DNA from 3 places in the Ensifer sp. 22460 genome. Region 2 is predicted to be linked to each of the others. Evidence: predicted binding sites of a transcription regulator. Region 2 holds the regulator's gene; each other region holds the start of a gene.
What was found. The regulator PhoB, encoded in region 2, activates phosphate uptake and scavenging genes when phosphate is short. The targets are predictions, from matches to a motif close to TGTCATNNANCTGTCAT.
Positions count from the first base shown of each region.

Region 1 (3,271 bases), on a different contig from region 2:
CCGAGCGCCAGGATCAGCTCCACTTTCTGGCCGTCCGTCAGCAGCGTTTCGGGGGCCGCGATGATGTCGAAGGCGAAGGTCAGCAGGCTGTCGCCGGCGAGGATCGCGGTTGCCTCGTCGAAGGCCTTGTGCACCGTCGGCTGGCCGCGGCGGATATCGTCGTCGTCCATCGCCGGCAGGTCGTCATGGACGAGGGAATAGCAATGGACGCATTCGAGCGCCGCCCCGACGCGCAAGGATGCATCCAAGCTGCCGCCGAGAAGATCCGCACATTCGATCACCAGAAAGGGGCGCAGCCGCTTGCCGCCGTTCAGCACGCCGTGCCGCATGGCCGCGAGCAGGTTTGCTGGTCGCGCAATCTCGTCGACCGCCGTCGCCGAGCCGAGCAGGCGCTCGAGCAGAGCTTCGACGGCGCGGGCATTGCCGGTGAGGCGGCGGGTGAAGGGCGATGTGTCCTGGCTCATGCGCGCTCTTTGGCACGGGCGAAGAGGGCTTTCAACGGGGATTCGTGTCGCAGCGGCGCGCTTTCCCTGGGACAGCCGCCTGGGCGCCTTGCCTTTTACCAGAAAGCCCGTTCAACTTTGCCGGACCATACACTAAGAGAAGCGGATGGACAGCGAGGTGAACAGTCAGGCCGTGAACGTCGTTCCGGAAGCGCGCGAGGAGGGCGAAGTGCCTTCCAGTCGCTGGTCTTCGCTTCGCCGGACGTTGCGCAAGAAACGCCGCCAGATCATCCTGGCTGTCCTGGGTTTCGTTGCCCTGCCCTATGTGCTGATCGTTCTCTATCTCGTCGAGTTCGTCCACCCGGTCTCCACCTTGATGCTGCGCGATCTCGTTCTGCTTCGCGGCTACGACCGCCAATGGGTCGATTTCGAGAACATCTCGCCGGTGCTCGTCCAATCGGTGATGATGTCGGAGGACGGTCAGTTCTGCGCCCATGACGGCGTCGACTGGGGCCAGATGCGCGGCGTGGTCGAGGATGCGCTTGAAGGGGAATCGACCCGTGGCGCCAGCACCATCCCGATGCAGACGGTCAAGAACCTCTACCTCTGGAACGGCCGCTCCTTCCTGCGCAAGGGCATGGAGCTGCCGCTGGCGGTCGCTGCCGATTTCGTCTGGAGCAAGCGGCGGATGATGGAGATCTATTTGAACGTCGCCGAATGGGGTGATGGGATCTACGGTATCGAGGCGGCGGCCCGCCACCATTTCGGCGTTTCCGCGGCGAAGCTCTCGCGCCGGCAGGCCGCACTGCTTGCGGTTTCGCTGCCCAACCCGAAAGAGCGCAATGCCGGCAAACCCGGCCGTGGGCTCAAGCGTCTGGCGAATTTGATCGAGCGTCGCGCCAGCCGCTCCGGCGGCTACATCACCTGCCTTTATGATTGAGATCAGACCTTTTCATTGGATGCGGTTGCCGGGGGATGTCATCCTGGCTTCGTAGAGTTCTGCCATCTGGGCCCTCTCTCCATTCAAAAGGCCCGATCGCTCCCATGACCTCGATTTCCCCTTCGCTTCTCGCCTTTGGCCGCAACGCGGACACCATTCCGCCGAAGCATCTCGGAACCCGCTACGCCACGGACGGCCGCTTCCTGCGTGAGCCGGGCAACACGGTCGTCTCCCACGTCACCGCCGGATCGCCGTCCGAGACGGCCGTGCTTGCCGTGCGCGAGCGTCTGATGGCGATGCCCGAGGCGGGGCAGTTCGCCTTCACGCATCCGTCCAGCCTGCACATGACGATCTTCCAGGGCATCATCGAATATCGTCGCAGGCTACCCTATTGGCCCGTCGATATGGCGCTCGATACACCGATCGATGTGATGACCGAACACTACTGTGCGCGGCTGAGGCACTTTGCGCCGTTGCAGCCCTTCCGTGCCCGCGTGACCGAGATCACGCCAACCGGTCTCGCGCTTGAAGGCGACAGCGTCGCCGATCGGGCTTGCCTCAAGGCCTGGCGCGATGCTTTCGCCGAAGTCTTCGGCTATCGCCATCCTGATCATGACGACTATGCGTTTCACATCACCTTCGCCTATGTCATCGACTGGCTCGATGACGCGGCACTGCCGCGCTGGCAGGAAATGTTGAGCGAACAACTCGCCTGCCTCAGGGAGCGGGCGCCGGTGATCGAGCTCGATCCGCCGGCCTTCTGCTCGTTCGAGGACATGAACCATTTCGAGGAACTGATCGTTTTCTCGGACAGATCAGCAATCACGGCCAGCAATTAAGGCCAGCATCAAGGAATGTAGATGACCGGACTTACCCTTTACGTCGGCAACAAGAACTATTCGTCCTGGTCGATGCGGCCCTGGATGGCGATGACCGCCGCGGGCATCGCCTTCGAGGACGTGGTCATTCCCTTCGATTTCGCGGCCGGCAATCCTGATATCCGCGCGATCTCGCCGACCGGAAAGGTGCCGCTGCTGCGCCACGGCGATCTGCTCGTCTGGGAATCGCTGGCGATCATCGAATATGTCGCCGAGCTCTTTCCCGACGCCGGGCTTTGGCCGTCCGATCGCCAGGCCCGCGCCCGGGCCCGCAGCTATTCCATGGAGATGCTCTCCGGTTTCAGGGCGCTGCGCGGTGCCTGCCCGATGAACATCCGCCGGGAGAGGCGGGCGCTTCAGGTGGATGCCGACGTTCGCGCTGATGTCGTGCGCATCGAGCAGATCTGGAAGGAGGCGCTTGCCCACTCCGGCGGGCCGTTCCTCTTCGGATCCTTCAGCGCGGCCGATGCAATGTACGCGCCTGTGGTCAACCGCTTCGACGTCTACGATCTCGTTGCGGATCAAGAAACGCTCGGCTACATGCAACGGGTGAAGGCACATTTCGCTTTCCGGAAGTGGGAAGAGGCTGCCCGCGCCGAGCCGTGGGTCGTTCCCGATGACGAGGTCTGAATCGGCGCCGCCAGATCTTGAGTCGAAAAATTGCGGCTGGGGACTGGTCAAACAGCAGTTGCCGATGTATAAGCGCGCCAAATTTCCGTGATTGACATCTGTTTAACACGGCCATTTCGGCTGCTGAACAGTGTTTGCCCGATAAGTGGAGAATGAAATGGCTGTACCTAAAAGAAAAACGAGCCCGTCCAAGCGTGGCATGCGCCGTTCCGCTGACGCTCTCAAGACGCCGACCTACGTCGAAGACAAGAACTCCGGCGAACTGCGTCGCCCGCACCACATCGACCTGAAGACCGGCATGTACCGTGGCCGTCAGGTTCTGACCCCGAAGGAAAACGCATAAGCGTTTCCGTTCGTGGAATGGTTCAAAGGGCTGGCTC
Region 1 covers NZ_JBQENZ010000035.1:57,967-61,237, forward strand. Annotated here, with positions in the region: gene ACTJKM_RS31385 (polyprenyl synthetase family protein) at 1-464, opposite strand, end outside; gene mtgA (monofunctional biosynthetic peptidoglycan transglycosylase) at 610-1,383, shown strand; gene ACTJKM_RS31395 (DUF1868 domain-containing protein) at 1,488-2,222, shown strand; gene ACTJKM_RS31400 (glutathione S-transferase family protein) at 2,244-2,891, shown strand; gene rpmF (50S ribosomal protein L32) at 3,049-3,234, shown strand.
Region 1: a site for PhoB is predicted at 1,420-1,436, ahead of ACTJKM_RS31395 (DUF1868 domain-containing protein). Genes of this name have one in related genera too.

Region 2 (3,271 bases):
TCTCGATGATGCCGAGCGCCAGATCGGCGAGAAGGCGATTGTCACGATCGCCAAGCGCCAGCCGGTCGCCGCCGACCTTCGCGAGATCATGGGGTCGATCCGCATCGCCTCCGACCTGGAGCGTGTCGGCGACCTCGGCAAGAACACTGCCAAGCGCGTGATCGCGGTTGCCGGTTCGGGCATCCCGCGCAAGCTCGCCCGCGGTCTCGAGCATCTCGCCGAACTCGCTCTGGTGCAGCTCAAGGAAGTGCTCGACGTCTATGCGTCGCGTTCGCCGGAAAAGGCCAACAGCATTCGCGAACGCGACGAGGAGATCGATGCGATCTACACCTCGCTGTTCCGCGAGTTGCTCACCTACATGATGGAAGATCCGCGCAATATCACGCCCTGCACGCATCTTCTGTTCTGCGCCAAGAACATCGAGCGTATCGGCGACCACGCGACCAACATCGCCGAGACGATCTATTACATGGCGACGGGTGCCCAGCCGGAAGGTGAGCGCCCGAAGGATGACAACACGTCGACGTTGGGCTCGGTCAACGACTAGAAGGTTGGAGCGGGATGCGGGGGGGACAACCGCATACACTTTTCCTCATCCCGCTCTGGCGTTAAACGCGCCGTTCGCAATGCGTGCCCCATGAATATCATCCGGTCGCGGCTTCGGTCGCGGCCCCGAATTCCTGCATCTGAAGCATGCGGCTTTTCGCACCGCCTTTGAAATTGGCGGGGGTGCTCCAGATTTAGAGTGTCTGAGTGCCGGCCGGTCCGCTGGACCCGCACGGCGCTCGCGGTAAGGAGACGTTACCTGATGTTGCCAAAAATCGCCGTGGTCGAAGACGAAGAGGCGCTGAGCGTCCTGCTGCGTTACAATCTGGAAGCTGAAGGCTTCGACGTCGATACGATCCTCAGGGGTGACGAGGCGGAGATCCGGCTACAGGAACGCCTGCCCGACCTTCTGATCCTCGACTGGATGTTGCCGGGCGTCTCCGGCATCGAGCTTTGCCGTAGGCTGCGCCAGCGCCCGGAGACGGAGCGGTTGCCGATCATCATGCTGACGGCGCGCGGCGAGGAAAGCGAGCGCGTTCGCGGTCTGGCGACCGGTGCCGACGACTATGTGGTCAAGCCCTTCTCCACGCCGGAGCTGATGGCCCGCGTCAAGGCGATGCTCCGCCGGGCGAAGCCCGAAGTTCTCTCGACGCTGCTGCGCTGCGGCGACATCGAGCTCGACCGGGAAACCCATCGCGTCCATCGCCGCAGCCGCGAAGTTCGCCTGGGGCCGACAGAGTTCCGCCTGCTGGAGTTCCTGATGTCCTCTCCGGGCCGTGTCTTCTCGCGCTCGCAGTTGCTGGACGGCGTCTGGGGCCACGACATCTATGTCGACGAGCGGACCGTCGACGTGCATGTCGGCCGCCTGCGCAAGGCGCTGAACTTCTCGACCATGCCTGATGTCATCCGCACCGTGCGCGGCGCCGGCTACTCGCTCGAAAGCTGAGAAGGGCAAACAAAAGTCAATAAAAAAGGGGCCGATCGGCCCCTTTCGTTTTGGTCCTGTGCGGATCCTTAGCGCATCCGACGGCGCTCGGCGGACGGCTGGTAGGCAAGCCGCGCATGGAAGCTGCAATAGGGCGAAGCTTCCGGGGAATCGTTGCCGCAGAAATGGAACTCTTCCTTCAGCGGGTCGCCGATCGGCCACTTGCAGGTGCGTTCGGTGAGCTGGGTCAGCTCGAGGCGGCGCGACATTGGCACGACCACGTCGGTCTGGATGCTGAAATCCTGCTCGGCAACGAGATCGACTTCGATCTCCTCCTTGAGAACGGTGGCGCCGGACGGACGGGCAACGGTGCGGGTCGAAACGCGCGAGGCGTAGTTCGGAGCGCGCGGCGCCGAGGTCGGCCGCTTCGGGCGGGTCGCCGCAGTGGTGCTGCCGCCGGCTTTGGCGCGGCCTGGAAGGCTCAGGCGATGAACCTTGCCGATGACAGCGTTACGGCTGACGCCGCCGAGCTGTGCCGCGATCTGGCTTGCGCTCAGGCCCTCGGACCAAAGCTTCTTCAGTTTCTCCACCCGCTCGTCAGTCCAGTTCATTTCTGCACTCTCCGTTCTCAGCGTTGGGGATGGCAGAATCCCTCACCGCACCCCGGTTGAATCCCGAGGTTGCAAACGCGATAACTCTTTTGGTGACTAGGTCCGCCGCATGCGTCTAGTAATTGAATGTTAACGTACTGACCGTCGGACTCCGTGGCAAGAGTCCCGGGATTCACGCCGAATCGATTTCGTAGTTTTCCCCAACTTGCTCGGCTGGCGTTGCATTTTTGCAAGCCCTTCCGGGCGATTTTTTCGCCGCCGGGAAACGGGCTTCTCTGTTGCACTGCAAGGCTTGGTTTTATTGACATTGCGGCGCGAAATAGGAATAGTGCCTGCGCCGCCGAAAGGCGGCATTTTTGATTTTTATCGGGCCGCATGAAGCAGCGGGACCGATGCCGACTGGAGTAAGGAGAGCCTCGCATGACTGCAACCACGCCGCTTTACGATACCTACATGCGCGCGCCGTTGCGTTTCGAGCGAGGAGAGGGCGTCTGGCTGATCGCCGAAGACGGCTCGCGCTATCTCGACTTCGCCGCCGGCGTTGCCGTGAACTCGCTCGGCCACGCGCATCCGCATCTCGTCGAGGCGCTGAAGGCGCAGGCCGAGAAGGTCTGGCACCTTTCCAACCTTTACGAAGTTCCCGGTCAGGAAAGTCTTGGACGCCGCTTGGCGGCCGTCACCTTTGCCGATCGGGTCTTCTTCACCAATTCCGGTGCGGAAGCGCTGGAATGCGCGATCAAGACGGCGCGGCGGTACCACTTCGCCAAAGGCCAGCCGGAGAAGTTTCACATCATCACCTTCGAGGGCGCGTTCCACGGTCGCACGATCGCGACGATCGCCGCCGGTGGTCAGCAAAAGTACATTGAAGGTTTCGGGCCAAAGGCCCCAGGGTTCTACCAGGTTCCGTTCGGCGACATCGCGGCCGTCAAGAATGCGATCACCGAGGAGACCGCCGCGATCCTGATCGAGCCGATCCAGGGCGAGGGCGGCATCCGTCCCGCGACCAAGGAATTCATGCAGGAACTGCGCGCCCTCTGCGACGAATTCGGCCTGCTCCTGATCCTCGACGAGGTTCAGACCGGCGTCGGCCGCACCGGCAAGCTTTTTGCCCATGAGTGGACGGGCATCCGCCCGGATATCATGGCCGTTGCCAAGGGCATCGGCGGCGGCTTCCCGCTCGGCGCTTGCC
Region 2 covers NZ_JBQENZ010000012.1:190,763-194,033, forward strand. Annotated here, with positions in the region: gene phoU (phosphate signaling complex protein PhoU) at 1-547, shown strand, start outside; gene phoB (phosphate regulon transcriptional regulator PhoB) at 809-1,492, shown strand; gene ACTJKM_RS17210 (GcrA family cell cycle regulator) at 1,561-2,082, opposite strand; gene ACTJKM_RS17215 (aspartate aminotransferase family protein) at 2,503-3,271, shown strand, end outside.

Region 3 (3,271 bases), on a different contig from region 2:
CCGACCGCCGGAATGCCAAGAAACAATTCCAGTTCGAAGCGCTGGTGTCGCTAGAACAGGAGATCGCGCAGCTCGAAGCCGAGGCGGGGGTGTCGACCGGCTATCGCCGCACCGGGCGGCTGATGCCGCTCGCCAAGCCGCACTTACGCGACATTGCGCTCCGGCATGAGCAGGACGCGCGACAACAATGGCGCGCGGGCGACCGGCAATTCTTCTGGCATGTCCAGGAGGGCGGCCCGGAGGGTTGGCCAGGCACGGAGGCAACGGCGCATGGCGTCGTTTTCGATACGCTCGCCGCGCGGGTGTCGCCGCGCCGCACGCTGTCGGCCCTGCGTGCCGCCTTGTTGCAGTTGCAGAATGTTCAGATCGATGAAGGCTCGGGCGTGCGCGCCATCCTTCCGGCGCACGGCAGGGCCGAGCGTGACGATGGCAGCCGGCTCAGCTTCGACCATTGCATCATCGCTGCCGGCATCGGCAGTTTCCCGCTGATCGATGCCGTGTCGGGGCCGCTGAAAGCGACGAGCGGCACGGCCGTCAAGGGCCAGGCCGCGCTCTTGAAGGCGGATGTCGATCCAGGCCTGCCGGTTATTTTCACCGACGGCGTCTACATCATCGCTCATGACGATGGCCATGTGGCGATCGGCAGCACCAGCGAGAACAGCTTTGCCGATCCACTGTCCACGGACGAACAACTCGACGATCTCCTTCGACGCGCCACGTTGCTGGCGCCGCGTCTGGCGGATGCGGAGGTGGTCGAGCGTTGGGCCGGGCTCAGGCCAAAGTCGGCGGGGCGCGAACCCATGGTCGGGCGGCACCCTGACCATTCGAACATTTCCGTGCTGACCGGCGGCTTCAAGGTGAGCTTCGGGATTGCGCATCAGCTGGCGCGCTTCGTTGTCGACGAGATCGCCGGTCTCCCGACGCTCGATCTGCCGGAATCCTTCCTGTGCCGGAACCACATCGCGGCGCTTCGCGAGAAGCATCTCTAGGCTTGGGCATGGGAAGGGCCCCGCCGCAGGCGGAGCCTCACATATTCGGACATTCGAAAGTTCGACCTTACATCCAGTAGGGTGGCACGCCGTAGTAGTCGTAGACGCGACGGCCGTTTTCCTCGTTCCAGTTTCGGCGCGCGCTCGACCTGATCGCGCGTAACGTCGGTGCGATAGCCGCCGAGGTTTTCGTCATAGGTCAACTTCGCCCAGGGCAGCGGATAGTGGTCTTCGCCAAGGCCAAGGAAGCCGCCGAAACCGAGCACGGCGTAGGCAACGCGACCGCTGCGTTTTTCGATGATCACGCGCTCGATCGAGCCGATGTGCTTGTTGTCGGAGCCATAGACCTTCGTGCCTTCAACCTTGTCGCTCGCGATCAGGTCATGGGTTTCCTTGATCCGGGCATCCTGCAGGTTTGCGTTGTGATAGCTCACGCTTCTTCTCCATCCTTGATTGTTACCTTGAGTGAACGGCCGTTGGGCCGGATGGTTCCGAAAATCTGGTGCGCAAACCGGTGGGATCGCGTGGTTTTGCACGATCCACTTCGTCAATCTGTCACGCAAATCACCTAAGACGCGGCCAATAGATCACGAAGATCCCGGGTCGGATCGATACTCATAAGCGTGATCGATCTCATTGGAGCGGGGCGGAAAACCGCAGGCACTTTTCCTCGTCCCGCTCGACACGGATAACCGGAGCCAGACATGCGCTACGCCATTTGTTTTACGCCGCCGATGGCCGACTCGCTTTCCGCGGTCGCCGCAAGCTGGCTTGGGCGCAACGTCTATTCCGGCGAACCGACGGAGCTGCCTTCGGTTGCGGGCCTGAGTTCTGCCGACATCGCCTACCATACGGCCGTACCGCGCCGCTTCGGTTTCCATGCGGTGATGATGTCGCCGTTTCGTCTGCATCCGGATATGACGGAATCACAACTCCTGAAGGCGCTGATGCATTTTGCCGGCGCGCAGACACCGTTCGAAATCGATCGCCTGGAGGTCGCCCGCATCGGCCGGTGCTTCGGACTGATGCCGCAGGTCCCGAGCACCGTGATGCATCTGCTGGCAGCCAATATCGTTCAGGAGTTCGATGCTTTTCGTGCGCCGCTCAGTGAAGACGAGATCGAGCGCTCCGATCCGGATCGGTTGTCCGCACCGCAGTTTTCCAATCTGCATCGCTGGGGCGATCCTCATGTGATGGACGAGTACCGCTTCCACATGATGTTGACTGGCCCGCTGGCGTCGGATGCGCTGCGCCAGGTCGAGGCGCCGCTTCGTGACCTGTTCGAGCCATGCCTGTCGACGCCGCTTGCCATCGGCAGTCTTGCCCTGTTCGTCGAGCAGGAGACCGGCGCGCCCCTGCGTGTACATTCGCAGCACCCGCTCGGCAAGATCTCTACGAATGCGCGCGCCGAACGCGCCAAACGCGTTGCCGCCGATCCCTCTGTTGGTTCGGGATCGATCCGGCCCTTGCCGCTCATCGTCGCGGCATTGATGGCGCATCGCTAGACCTGTCGCCATTGGAGTTGTCTCCAAACAGGAGCGCAATTGGATAAGGCAAGCCCAGTGGCGGCATGTGCGCTTGCGAGAAGTAGCGCAGCGACTTTGTTTCCCCGTCGGTGATCGCGGTCTGACAGCCGATGATCCGGCACCTAAACAGGGTAACCACGTATTCGACACGGTCGCCGTTCGGGTAGGTGTGCCGAAACTCTTTCCCGCCGAAGACGCCTAGGATCGTTTCGATCGAGACCGGATAGCCCGTTTCTTCCATCACCTCCCGGACCAAGGCTTCCGCCGGCATTTCACCTGGTTCGATTGCGCCTGCCGGCAAACTCCAGCCTTCGCCGCTTGTTTTCTCCTGCAGCAGAATCCGGCCATCGGAATCAAGTATGGCGGCTGCCACCGACGGACAAAGGAGAAGGCTGGTGCCGATTTTCTCGCGAAGCGTTTGAATGTAGGATTTCATCTCAACGAGGCCGCTCGATTTGTCGATCCATTTAACGTCGTTTCAGATAATCCCTCAACCTGGGCTTGAGTCGAGCTTTTCTGGCGATTTCAGCCCAGATCCTGACGATATCGCTGCCTCGCCTCACGTCATTTCGGTATCGACAATCCGGTCGGCGGTGATACCGTTCTGGAAAAATCGAAGGGTGATTTGATGTCTGAGACTAAGTATCCGCGCGACCTCGTTGGCTACGGCCGCAATCCGCCGAAGGCAAACTGGCCGGGCGATGCGCGCATTGCCGTGCAGTTCGTGCTGAACTACGAGGAGGGCGGCGAGAGCTG
Region 3 covers NZ_JBQENZ010000015.1:17,811-21,081, forward strand. Annotated here, with positions in the region: gene ACTJKM_RS19100 (NAD(P)/FAD-dependent oxidoreductase) at 1-989, shown strand, start outside; partial or broken gene ACTJKM_RS19105 (PRC-barrel domain-containing protein) at 1,057-1,423, opposite strand; gene ACTJKM_RS19110 (DUF1045 domain-containing protein) at 1,694-2,494, shown strand; gene ACTJKM_RS19115 (NUDIX domain-containing protein) at 2,463-2,951, opposite strand; gene puuE (allantoinase PuuE) at 3,144-3,271, shown strand, end outside.
Region 3: a site for PhoB is predicted at 1,532-1,548, ahead of ACTJKM_RS19110 (DUF1045 domain-containing protein). Genes of this name have one in related genera too.